Regions from separate parts of the Lysinibacillus sp. NPDC094403 genome, predicted to be linked through region 1. Evidence: riboswitches for the same ligand, from Rfam matches in the RefSeq annotation. Region 1 holds a riboswitch; the other holds the start of a gene.
What was found. Region 1 has a riboswitch for FMN ahead of ribE (riboflavin synthase). Riboswitches for the same ligand answer to the same signal wherever they lie in the genome.

Region 1 (7,057 bases):
TTGATGATAGGTAGTCAGTGCAAGCCAAAAACCTGGTAAAAGTACACTTATTAAGATAGCCACTATTCGGAGTAAACGTTCCATAGAACTTACAATAACTGGATACTCGTTATCCTCACCGGATTTAAAAAGTAACATTGAGTTAGAGGGTGTAATAACTGCATACGATACACCATCAACTATGATAATAATGCGCCCTCTGCTTAAAGCTTGTACAGCAAAATCAGGGCGTCCAGTATAATCATGTCTAGGTAGAATCTTTCCACCCCGCTCAATTCTCTCCATCAATAAATCTCCACTAAATACAATATCCGTATCAATTCTCTGCAGCTGTAATTTTATTATCTCAAGCATCTTTTGATTTACGACATCTTCTAAATAAAGTACAGCTACGGTTGTTTTGGATCGTTTACCAAGTTCATATGTCTCAACACTTAATGAATTAGTAGGTAATCGCTTGCGTAATAAAGCAATATTGATAAAAACATCCTCAATAAAATCATCTTTCGGACCTTTGACTACTAATTCAAGGGTCGTTTCTTTAGGCTCCCGATTCGGTTTTTTAGCGATATAACTTGAATACAGCAAATTCATATCTTCAAAATACAGTAAAACATGTCCTTTATAGACTCTCGTCATGGCCTCATCTTTACTTGTTATTCTCTGAAGATGGGGAATGTGTAATTTATTTTCTATATGTTGCTCTAATTCATCCGATGTTCCAGTAAATAATGATTGAATTCGTTGTACAATAACGGTCTGTAGTAAACGTTCATCAATCATCGCTTCACATTTTATCAAATGTACTTTATGTTGCTGAAAGAAATACTCCTGGAATACCACATCAGCAGATCGTTGAAATAGTGACTTCAAAGATTTCAAATTTAATTCTTGTTCCATTGAAGAAATATCCCTCATCTCCTGCTGAGCCAGCTCCTAATTAGTGCATTTATGAGTATTACCATAAATACACTTAAGGATATTTTCCCCATGGTTTTAAAAAATATTCATTTTAAAATGCTTTCCAGAATAATTTACCTATGAAATTTCCATACTATATCAAGATAGATTTATCCAATCATCTTCTTTAAATTTGCCATTTCAATAGCAGACATTGCCGCATCATAGCCTTTATTTCCTGACTTAGTCCCAGCTCGCTCAATTGCTTGTTCAATATTTTCAGTAGTAACAATGCCAAAAATAACAGGTACATTTGTAGTTAGTGACACATTTGCAATTCCTTTAGCTGATTCATTACATACATAATCATAATGTGTTGTTGAGCCACGAATCACTGTACCTAATCCAATAATTGCATCATATTTCTTTGTTTCAGCTAACTGTTTCGCGATGAATGGAACTTCAAATGCACCAGGAACCCACGCTACATCAATAGAGTTCTCATCCACACCATGACGCTTTAAACCATCTAATGCACCATCTAATAATTTGCTTGTAATAAATTCGTTGAAACGACCAACTACTACTGCTATTTTTAAATCCGTACCAATTAATTGTGCTTCAAATGTTTTAACCATTTTGAATCTCTCCTCTATTATTTAGTCTAATCATCATAACGTGGGGTTGATTTCCGTTCCGACTGGGCGCTTTTATCGCTGCCGCTTCGCTTTCGCGCAGAGCAAAGCTTCCTGGGGGCGTCGGGGCTTGCGCGAAAGCGTAGTGCAACGAAGCGACAGCAACAGCACCGATGTCGGTCACAAAGGCGTTATCACAGGACGTGATGGTTTTAGCCTTCGTTCCCCAATTGCTAATCCTCAAGGAGTCGCCCAGTCTCCACTCCAATCAACTTATATACATAAAGTACGTTTTAACAAATGTCATTCCAAATTTTTGTTGATGATCCTTTATATTGTCTGTGTGTTTTCTTCCATTATTTGTTGACGACGATATGTTGCCAATGCTTCAATTGAAATCATTTTTAAATGATGATGCGCTGCATATTTAATGAGGTCATTAAAGCGTAGCATTTCGCCATTGTCTCCCATAATTTCACAAATAATGCCCGCAGGAATACTATGACAAAGCTTTGCCAAATCAATTGTAGCTTCTGTATGTCCTCTACGTTCTAATACACCATTTTCCTTTGCTATTAGTGGGAATACATGGCCTGGTCTACGAAAATCCGCAGCTTTTGCCTGTGGCTCTATCATTTTTTGTATAGTCATTGCCCGTTCAAAGGCGCTAATTCCAGTTGTTGTGTCTACATGATCTATACTAACGGTAAATGCCGTCTGATGATTATCTGTATTAATACTAACCATTGGCTTTAATGCTAGTTTTTGTGCTAGCTGCTGTGAAATCGGCGTACAAATAAGACCTCTTCCATAGGTCGCCATAAAGTTAATCGTTTCTGGGGTCATAAATTCCGCAAGTGCGAGTAAGTCCCCTTCGTTTTCTCGGTCCTCGTCATCTACTACAATAATCATCTTACCTTGTTTTAAATCCTCTATTGCTTCTTCGATTGAATGTAGCAATATCTCCACCTCCTGTTCGTAAATTTTGGTTAAAAGCCGTTTTGTGCTAAGAAGTCTCTTGTAACAGTCGGTGGTTCCTGTCCATGCTTAAGTTGATGCAAAATGTATTTTCCAACTAAATCTGTTTCTACATTGACGTGATCACCAATTTTCTTCTTACCTAAAATGGTTTCCTTGTAAGTGTGGGGTATCAGGGATACTGTGACACCGTTTTTCTCGACATGAAAGAGTGTTAAACTCGTTCCGTCAATGGTGATGGAGCCCTTTGGTATACAGTAGCTCGTTAACTCCGTTGATAGTTCAATATCAATATAGACTGCATTTGCTAATGGCCGCTTGCGCAATATTTTCCCTACTCCGTCTACATGTCCGGATACAAAATGACCTCCGAAACGTCCATTAGCTGACATAGCGCGCTCTAAATTTACAGGATCTCCAACTGCGAGCTGCTGTAAATTTGTTGCTCTCACTGTTTCAGGCATGACATCCATCGTTAGCTCTTGTTCATTAAAATGTATCACTGTTAAACAAACACCGTTGACCGCTATACTGTCCCCGAGCTTTACATCCTCTACCATTTTCTTTGAAAGTACGGTAATTTCCATACTTTTTCTATCGCTTTGCATGGTTTTTATGGTGCCAATATCCTCAACAATTCCTGTAAACATTTTTTCACCTACTTTCATTTACTTCTAATTTCTGTTCAAACAAAAAACCCCTTAGATTAAAGGGGTTTGGGAGTTCATTTACATAAGACGTCAACAAATAAACCTCATGGATACAAAATTTTTCCATAGGCTGTCATCTCATCGTTCTTCTCCCATCCAGACTGTCACTGTCGGTTTTGGATTTGCACCAAATCAGCTTGCGCTCACGGACTTTGAATTTCTTCATCACCGCCGATTGGGAATTTCACCCTACCCCGAAGAACTATTGCTATTCAATTTTTTAGCCAAATAAAACAAAAACTACTTCCCAACTAAACGATGGGAAGTAGTTAACATAAAAGCATACTCAAACAAACCTTATAAACTCAAGCGAATTTAAAAAGCTCACACTTCTACCCTTCTCCCATCCAGACTATAACTGTCGGTTTTGGATTTGCACCAAATCAGCTTGCGCTCACGGACTTTGAATTTCTTCATCACCGCCGATTGGGAATTTCACCCTACCCTGAAGGATATTTTTATTTAGCTATTTCTTACGATAACACTATTTCATTTTATTATCCAGATAATTCTTTTTTAAAATTTTTTCTCTAATTCATTTCGCATTCGCAAGTTTGTGCTGTCGTTACGTTTGCACATTCGCTACATAAAACCAGCCACCACCTTTGGTCATTACTAAAGACCAAAGGCGTGGCTGTTCCAAAGACAATAAAATTACACAGTTAAACTACCGTCAACAGAGACAACAGCACCAGCCATGAAGCTTGCTTTATCTGAAGCTAAGAATAGAACCGCTTCTGCTACTTCTTCTGGTTCACCATGGCGTCCCATACGAACACGTGACATTTCTTCTGGTACGTATCCTGTTTTTTTAAGTGTCTCTCCAACACTTTGAAATAATGGTGTAACGATACCACCTGGACACACAGCATTAATACGTATACCTTTATTTGCATACTCGATCGCAACGCCTTTCGTTAAACCAATTACTGCATGCTTACTTGCGGAATATACAGCGATACTGTGTTCCGGACGAATACCTGCCGATGAAGCAGTATTAATAATCGACCCTTTACCCTGCTTTTCCATTACTGGAATAACATATTTCATTCCTAGAAAAATACCTTTTACATTGATATCCATAAGACGATCGTATTCTTCCAATTCAACCGTTGTAAATGGTGCAAATTTTTGAATAATGCCAGCGTTATTGAAGAAAACATCGATACGGCCATATGTGTTTACAGCTTGCTGTACATAATTCTGAACATCCTCTACTTTGGAAACATCCGCTTTAACGAAAATCCCCTCACCGCCATTTTGTTGAATTAGTTTAAGTGTCTCTTCTCCAGTTTTCTCGTTAAAATCAACTAACACGACTTTATAGCCATTTTCAGCAAATTTAAGACTAGTTGCTCTACCAATTCCACTACCTGATCCTGTAATAACTGCAATTCTATTTTTATTTGTCATATTATTTTCCTCTTTTCGCTTTTATATTTTATTACGTAATCGTCCTCTTTGCCTTTCCACGCTCATGGCCCTTAGTTTAATTTCATTTTCATGTAATCGTCATAATTACCGTTAAAGATACTCATGCCAGTTGGAGAAAGCTCCACCATTTTGTATGCTAGCTTATTAAGAAAATATCGATCATGTGAAATAAAGAAAAGTGTTCCCTCATAATTCAAAAGAGCCTGTTCTAATACTTCTTTACTAAATAAATCAAGGTGATTAGTTGGCTCGTCCATAATAAGCACGTTTGCTTTTTGCATTACGAGTTTCGATAAAGCTACTCGTGCCCTCTCACCTCCACTGAGGGTAGATATCCTTTTAAAGACATCTTCATCAGTAAATAAGAAATTCCCTAAAACAGTACGAACTCTCGCTTCTTCAATGTGTGGGAACATACTCCAGACCTCATGTAAAATGGTGTTATTTGGGTGTAAGTTCGATTGCTCTTGATCGTAGTAACCTACCGTCACACCGTTACCCCAAGTGATAACGCCACTATCTGGACTAATCTCCTTTAACAGCGTCTTTATTAATGTTGATTTTCCAACACCATTCGGACCAATTAATGCAACCTTATCACCACGCTGTAGCTGAAAATTAATATTTTCTAATAGCGGTTGTTGCCCATAATCTACCTTAAAGAAAACCGATAAATCTCGTACCTTTAGCACTTCCTTATGAGAGTTTTTTTCCATTAAAAATCCCATCTGTGGTTGTTTTAAATCCTTTATAGGTTTCTCAATTCGTTCTATTCTCTCAAGCTGTTTTCTTTTGTTTTTTGCACTTTTAGAAGAAGTAGCCATAGTAATATTGCGTTGTATATAGTCTTCCATTTTCGAAATTTTTTGCTGTTGCAGGACATATTTTTTTTCAATCAAGTTGCGAGTTTTTTCTTTACTTTCTACATATTTGGAGTAATTCCCAACATATTTCCTGACTTCTGCTCGCTCTATCTCATAAATACCGTTAACAAGTGCATCTAAAAAATATCGATCATGCGATATGAGAATAATGGAACCTTGGTATGAGTGTAAATACGCTTCAAGCCAATTTAATGTTGTTAAGTCCAAATGATTCGTCGGTTCATCTAACATAAGTAAATCTGGCTGTTCCAATAAAATTTTCGCTAATGCAAGTCGAGTTCTTTGTCCACCACTTAGCTGATGAATAGGGGTATTTTTTGATGTACTCCCAAAGCCCATTCCATTAAGAATACTGTTAATTTTAGCTTCCATTTCATAGCCACCATGCTGCATAAACCACTCTGATTTTATTGCATATCGATCCATAATTTTTTCAAATTTTTCAGGATTGTCTATTAACGTCGGTTCGCTCATCTTCTTTTCAAGCTCTCGAAGTTCTTTTTCAACCTCAAGAAGGTCAGGTAACGCTTCTAACATTTCTGCCCAAATTGTATTGTCTAGCTTCAACCCACTGTCTTGACGCAAATAACCAATTTTAATACCTTTTCCGATGTAGAGCTCTCCATTATCATAAGGAAGGTCTCCCGCAATTATCTTTAGTAATGTTGATTTACCAGCACCATTAACACCAATGAGGCCAATTTTATCTCCTCGCTCAATTTTCATCGTTATATTTGAGAGAACTGGATCTCCCAAATAACTTTTACTAATTCCATTTAATTGAAGTATCATTTATTTAATCTCCTTATAGGTTTTGACCATCTCTTTTGCAAAGCTAAAACGCTTAACAGATGAATGGACATATAAGGTTACACATCTCTTTTCACTCCTATCAATTATCCCTCGGCATAATTGCATCCGGAATCGGCTTTGTGCTTAGGCCTGCAAGATGCAGGTCAGTTAGCCGTTATCGCATGGATGCGATGATTTTAGGCTAACATCCTTTATTAACTCCTTTCCGATTCCGTGACATCCGCCGGAGGCTTTAACTTCTTTCATCAGGTGTTTGGACACCTGATGAAAGAAGTTAAAACACAAAAAAAGACGCCGAAAGAACGGCGCCTTAAAAGTGCGAAAAAAACCCTACAAACAAGGGAAAGATTTCTTATGACTCACAATTGAACATAAAAAAGCGCCGTACAGAACCGGCGCCACAATACGTAATTATATTTATACAAGTTCATCAAAAATTAACGACTACAATTGTTAAAATAAGAAGGCAAAAGCTTCCGGAATCTGTTTCCGATATGAAATTTGCTTAAAAAAGGGCTGACTACTCCCTTTGACAGCAAATCTCCCACCAAGCATGTAAGATTTTACCTCTTTTTCTGCTAAGCCTTTTGCGAATACAGTTTCCATCACTTTTACCTCCTTTCGAATTTAGTATCTATTAATCTATCACAAAACGTTAAAGAATACAAATCCCTTAATTGCCTAAGTTTCCGTCATTATACCC
Region 2 (7,057 bases), on a different contig from region 1:
TCCCGTAAAACGGAACACAACCTACTCTTTTTAATATTGTAAAAGCATATTCACTAACACAACGATAATCACAACAGGTACTACTATTAACATCAATAGACGGTATGTTGAATAGAACCCCTGCCCCATATGACTTCCTATTAACAATTCCTTCTTCACAAATTCTTTATCAACTACATGCGCAATAAAGATCGCAATCAATAAGTTGCCCAACGGAAGCATTAAATTAGAAACTAAAAAATCAGTTGCATCAAAAATTGTTTTCCCAAAGATCGATACGTCCGCTAACGTGCTTGATGAAAGCGCTGCTGGGATTGCGGCAATAAAGACTACTACACCTAGTAGCATTGTCAATGTAGAACGAGACATACGCCCCTTCTCAATAAATGCAGCTACAATAATTTCATATAAACTAAAGGAAGAAGTTAGCGTTGCAAATAAAAATAATAATAAAAACATCGCTAAGAATACTTCACCAAATGGCATTTGACTAAATGCTGTTGGAAGAACCATAAATAATAAGCCCGGTCCAGATGCTGGTTCTAAATTAAAAGCAAATACAACAGGGAAAATTGCTAATCCTGCCAAAAACGATACAAGCACAGTAAGAATAACAACGGATCCTGCAGAATTCGGTAAGCTTACATCCTTCTTTAAATAAGAGCTATACGTCACAAGACAAGAAAATCCAACCGCTAAGCCAAAGAAGGACTGCCCTAACGCTTCTAATATAGATTTCCCAGTTATATTGGAAAAATCAGGCCACAAGAAGAATTTAACTCCCTCCATTGCCCCATCTAATGTTAAGGCTCGCACAACAAGCACAATAAACATAATGAATAATAAAGGCATCATCCACTTACTTGCCTTCTCTATACCATTTTGCACACCAAGTGAAATGACTAGTACATTCACTAGCGTAAATAACCCCAATCCTAGTAATGTAATCCAAGGTGTTCCCACAATCTTTCCAAATAGTTCACTAGGATCATTACCAGGATCAATAACAGCCCCAGTCACACCAAGGCCACTATATATAAAAATCCAACCTCCTACAACACTGTAAAAAGTTAATAATAAAAAACAACCGAGCACGCCCATACGTCCAACCCAAGCCCAGCCTGTTTTCGTAGGCGCAATTTTTTTATAGGCAGTCACAGCCTCAGACTGTGTACCGCGACCTAAAACATATTCTGATAATAGCATCGGTAAACCAATCAACAATGTAAATAAGACAAAAATAAGGAAAAACGCTCCCCCACCACTTTGTCCAGTAACATACGGGAGCTTCCAAATTGCCCCTAGCCCGATCGCAGCTCCTGCCGATGCTAAAATAAAGCCTAGTTTACTAGACCACTCACTCTTTTTTTCGCTCATCTCTTCAAACTCCTCTAACATACTAAACTCTTCCTTATTCTACATTAAAATACTAAGCTCGACTAGATTAATTCTATCGATCACTTTGATTATCCTATTCGGCATTTCGGCATTTCTTTCCGTCGATCTGACCATTCTATCCCTCACTTTGCAGATTCTTTCCGTCGCTCTGAAAGTTCTATCCGTCACTCTGCCGGTTCTATCCGTCGCTTTGACCTTTCTTTCCGTCGCTCTGCCGGTTCTTCCGTCGCTCTGACCTTTCTTTCCGTCGCTCTGGCTCTTCTATCCGTCGTCCCGACCTTTCTTTCCGTCGCTCTGGCTCTTCTATCTTTCGCTTTACGGTTCTTTCCTTCACTTTGACTCAAATCCTATCCTTTACTAGTTCTACTCGTCTAGCCTATCCGTTTCATATAAAAAAACCTCGAGCACTTAACAGCTCGAGGTTTCATTTCAATTATTTTGTAAATACATAGAACGCTGATTAATAATCCATTTACGCATTGTTGTGAATAGTAATGCCATGATGACAGTTATTAAAATACCTTTCACAATGTTAAATGGCAAGATACCAGCCACGATCATTTTATATAGTGAATCACCTACAACAGGCTCCATACCTAAAAAGTAAGTGTACATAGGTAAAAATACCGCATAGTTAAGAATGCTCATTCCTACTGCCATTATGATTGTTCCAGTAGCTAATCCTCCGATAAGACCTTTAACTGTTTTGAAGCGATTAAAAACAAAGCTTACTGGTAGAATAAATAAAATACCTGTTACAAAGTTCGCAATATGTCCTACCGGTACTCCTGTTGGCGTACCTGAGAAAATCCAGTCTAACACATTTTTAAATAATTCTACTAAAATACCGGCTACCGGCCCCATTGTGATCGCTGCAAGTAATGCTGGCATATCACTGAAGTCCACTTCCAAAAACGCTGGGAATGGCGGAATAGGGAAATTAAAAAGCATTAATAAAAACGAAATACTGCTCAGCATGCCAATCGTAATAAACGATTGAAGTTTAACATTTTTCTTCATAGTAAACTCTCTCCTCTTTGCTGATTCAATCTCGCAAGAAGAAAGGTTACGACCTAATCAATTATTATCATGAAAAAACCCTTATGCAAAAAAGCATAAGGGAGAATAGGCATGATTAAAAAACGCCATTAATTAACTATTTTTGAGCATGCGATGTGTGAATCCACATCAAAAAAAACGCTCATACATAGCTAAATTCATAACAATGAATGACGATCGTACCTCCATCTTCTCCCATCCAGACTTTAACTGTCGGCCTTGGAATTGCACCAAGTCAGCCATGCAAAAAGTAATTTGCACAGGTCGCGGGCTGAAGAGTATTTAGTAAATCATTCGAGCTAATGTCTCTAAAATGAAATATTAGCGATTTACAACTCTATTACCGCCGGTCGGGATTTTCACCCTGCCCCGAAGATGAATCAATATTTTTTTGTTTCATAGCCTTACTATAAAGAATTATTAAGGAAAAGTAAATAGCTTTGCTTAAAAAATCCCGATTAAACTTGTATGTTTTACAGATTCTCGCTAATAGCCTTTTCTTCATCTCCCACTGATTACTCTGCCCGTCATTAAACTGACAAGAGCATTCACGCACATACAGCGGCGAGAATGCTCAAAAAATTTACTTATTAATTTCTGTTCATCCATTTGTTGAAGATTAGCGTCATGCTATTTATGGCATATATCGTTTATTGGCTCCCACAGGCTTTGGCAAGAAATTTTTAAAATCAAATCCCTCCCAGCTCTCCTGTACAACATTGTCTAGACGTATTTGTTTATCAAAGCTTGCAGCAGTAAGCATCATAGCTTCAATCATTTGAGTTGCTCGAACAGCATCCATTGTCGATAAATCAAGCGGCTCATCAAAAGTAACAATAACGCCTTCTGCTACCTCTTTCACAGTGTATGTTATATTTTCCGGTACGACTGGAACGTATACATCATCATTTTTAGTTCGCATAACGGTAAGAGCTTCTGTTACAGTGGGAAAAGTTTTACGGGAATCGGGTGATAAATATTCAGACCCATTATCATCTTTATATAAATAATAATTAAAATGATTTGAGTTTGTTAATTCCATAATCTTACTAGGCTCTTCTTTCTTGGATAACTCATATGCTGTACCATCTGGATTTTCAAACTCAATATCTTTATACTCTGAGTCTGAGAATGTATCCTGTAAAGTTCCTAAATATTCGCCAGTATCTGCAGAAGCGACATCATAGTCATTTTTCTTTGGCAATACATGAACTAGTTTATCACCCTTCTCCTTCAATTCGCCTTGATACGGATGATAGTTAGTAAAACCATTAGCTTTCTCATCAATTTGCGGCGCATACTTTTCATACATTTGTAATGTTGTAGGCTTTTTCTTCCCAAAATCAGTAGCAACTCGTTCATTTGGAATGATATATGTCATCGGTACACTTTCCTTATCACGATTTGCCAAACCAATACGGAACACCACTGCATCTGTTAAATCTTCCTCATAAACGGATGATCGTAGAGACATGATCCGTTTATGTTCTGCTACTATATTGGACTCCATAAGATTATCATGGTTGATAGAGCTTTTTGCTGCACGATTATCCTGTATTGTTGAATATTGAGAAGTTTCAGGAGCATTGGCCTGATCCATCTTCGCATCATTGTTTTTCATGAACATGGAGCCTGTAAGTACTGTTAAAGCGAAAACAGCTGCAACACTCATAAAGATTGGCCATTTACGAACTTTCTTCTCTAGTATCGCTGTGTAGGTACTTTTTTGTTGCTCTTGCGATGTTATTTCATCATCTAATGGTTGTTGTATAGCTTCTTGAAGATGGACATTATCCTGCAAACGAGCATCTGCCAATAATCGATTTAATATTTCCTCTTTCGAACGGCGGTCAGAAAGCTTAGGGGCATTATTCAATACATGTTCAAATTGGTCATCATCAAATTGATTATGTGTCACTGCCGTTTCGCCTCCTGTTCTCTAACCTGTTGTAGCTGTTGCCTTAAAAATTTAATGGCACGATGCTGAGTGGTTTTTACCTTCGCTTCTGTCCAATCTAGTATTTGCGCTGTTTCTGCAATCGATAAATCTTGGAAGTAGCGCATAATAATGACCATTTTTTGGTCACCTGTACAATGTTCAAGTGCTGATTGTACTTGCATAAATTCATCACTGGCCTGCAACATGTCTTCCGGTGATGGTGTGGTTGAATGTAGCTGTTCCGTTTCCCAGTCAAAAAAATCAAGTGAATGTTTTTGACGTACAGCCTGCTTTCTAAAATGATCAATAGCGACATTTTTTGCAATAGCAAAAAGCCATGTCTTTTCGCTACTATTTCCTGCGAACTGATCATATGAGCGTAATACGCGAACATAAACCTCGTGCGCTAAATCCTCAGCAAGTGTACGGTTTTTTACTAAATAAATAAGAAACTGGAACACGTCTTGATGATATGCATCGTATAACCGATGGAACACGGAGTCATTCAAAGCACTCCACCCCCGTTCTATTATATTTGTCGTCTAAATGTTCTCAGAAGTTACAGCCAATTAATACCATTTTAATAGCAATGATATTAATCGAACGGTAAATAAAACGTGAAGGTAGTCCCCTCTTTCAGTACACTATCTACCATAATATTGCCTGAATGTGCCTTGACAATATTTCTAGCAATAGCTAAACCTAGGCCAGTTCCGCCTTTAGAACGAGTACGTGCCTTATCTGCTTTATAGAAACGTTCAAAGACATATGGTAAGTCCTCTTGTGGAATACCATGCCCTGTATCTTGGACAGATATTTTGGCAAAGGTTGGCTCCTTCTCAACCTTCACTGTTACAGACCCTTCATCAGTATGACGGAGAGCATTATCAACTAAATTCGTTAATACTTGTTCAATCCGATCCTCATCTATACTAATCGTAGCTTCGTCATTAAATTCACTGTCAAATATCAGACGAACGTGCTTCTCTTTTGCAACCTGTGCAAATTTTTGAGTAATACGTTCAAATGTTGAATTAATTGGGAGTTCATCCTTGTAAAGCGTCATATGCCCCGATTCCATACGCGCAAGGTCTAATAAATCTGTTACGAGACGTCCCATACGCTTCGATTCATCATAAATAATTTTTGTAATCTCATTACGTTCTTCTTGATCCTGAATAAAATCATCATCCATTAGGGCCTCTGAATAACCTTGGAGCATCGATATCGGCGTTCGCAGCTCATGTGACACATTGGCAATAAAGTCTGAACGTAGTTTTTCTAAGCGATGCTGCTCAGTCATATCACGAATAACTGCAACCGCTCCACGTATCGATTCCTCACTATAAAGAGGGCTAATCGTAAACGTATAGTAACTTCCATCCATCTCAATTTCTTCTTCAAGCTTATCCTCAAACATCAGTACATGATCGAGCATATGATAAAGCTCTGGCGGAATTGGCTTCGCACTTTGTGAACCTTTATTGACAAACCATTTTTGCATTAAACGGTCCGCTGGCGGATTACTTAATAATATTGTACGATCACGATTAAACGTAATAACTGCGTCTGTCATGGATGTTAAAATATTTGAAAGCTGTTCATTTTCTTGATTGATCACTTCTAGATTGTGTTTCAATTGACGTCCCATTTGATTAAAAGCAACAGCAAGCTGGCCGATTTCATCATTTTGCGTAGTCGGCATCTTCGCTTCAAAATTCCCTTTAGAAATTTCAAATGCCAACTCACGCATTTTACGTAATGGTGACGTAATACGCGATGAAAGGAAAAACGCAAAAAATGTCGTTAGTACGAAGGCAATGAAGGCAGATAAAAAGACAACTTTTGTCGTCTCTTTCGATGTTTTATGCAGTGCATCTGGACTTTGATAAATAAAAACAGCCCCGTGCACTGTATTTTCCACATTTAGCGGGAAACCTAGCACAACATACGATTCCATTTTTTCTTCGTCTGTAGAAGATGGCATCAGCATTTCCTTAATAATCGGTTTATCTGATTGAAAAACTTCTTGGAACGATTTATTGGCTAAAATCATATTCTGGATTTCTTTTTTATTTACACCTTCCTGCAAAGCAAAAGAAACTCTGTCATGGTTAATAGCAATTAGCGCATTCGTACTTTCGGGTAAAATATCTTTTAATAATTCCGACGTCGACTCTGCTGTTTTTTTATCATCTACTATACTTGCAACGGTTGCTGCTGTTTGACGCAAAGAGCTTTCTGCTTGCTGCATATGGTAATTCTGAAGAAACTCAAGCATTAAAACCGTGAAAACAAATAATACAAATGAAACGAGAAGCAATATGGTTACCCATAGCTTCCCGACAACACTATTCCATATTCTATTCATTGACAACCTCAAATTTGTAGCCAACGCCCCATACAGTAACGATCATCTTCGCTGCGTTTTCAGAGACACGATTGAGCTTTTCACGTAAACGTTTTACATGTGTGTCAACTGTACGTAAATCGCCAAAGAAATCATAATGCCAAACTTCTTTTAGTAATTGTTCACGGTCAAATACTTTGTCTGGTGATTTCGCTAGGAAATAAAGCAATTCATACTCTTTAGGCGTTAAATTTACTTCGATCCCCTCTGCTGTTACACGGTGAGCATCATGATCGATCATTAAATGTTGA

Region 2: linked by a shared signal. The riboswitch ahead of ACQKMV_RS03980 (ECF transporter S component) and the one ahead of ribE (riboflavin synthase) in region 1 are both predicted to bind FMN.

Annotation. Positions count from the first base shown of each region.
Region 1 covers NZ_JBNNTL010000004.1:75,751-82,807, forward strand. Annotated here, with positions in the region: gene ACQKMV_RS08855 (spore germination protein) at 1-900, opposite strand, end outside; gene ribH (6,7-dimethyl-8-ribityllumazine synthase) at 1,071-1,538, opposite strand; partial or broken gene ribB (3,4-dihydroxy-2-butanone-4-phosphate synthase) at 1,902-2,495, opposite strand; gene ribE (riboflavin synthase) at 2,525-3,163, opposite strand; FMN riboswitch at 3,304-3,429, opposite strand; FMN riboswitch at 3,555-3,680, opposite strand; gene ACQKMV_RS08875 (SDR family NAD(P)-dependent oxidoreductase) at 3,878-4,636, opposite strand; gene abc-f (ribosomal protection-like ABC-F family protein) at 4,708-6,333, opposite strand; gene ACQKMV_RS08885 (hypothetical protein) at 6,808-6,960, opposite strand.
Region 2 covers NZ_JBNNTL010000001.1:864,498-871,554, reverse strand. Annotated here, with positions in the region: gene ACQKMV_RS03985 (sodium-dependent transporter) at 31-1,398, opposite strand; gene ACQKMV_RS03980 (ECF transporter S component) at 1,828-2,418, opposite strand; FMN riboswitch at 2,641-2,838, opposite strand; gene ACQKMV_RS03975 (RNA polymerase subunit sigma) at 3,092-4,375, opposite strand; gene sigX (RNA polymerase sigma factor SigX) at 4,372-4,905, opposite strand; gene ACQKMV_RS03965 (ATP-binding protein) at 4,992-6,767, opposite strand; gene ACQKMV_RS03960 (response regulator transcription factor) at 6,760-7,057, opposite strand, start outside.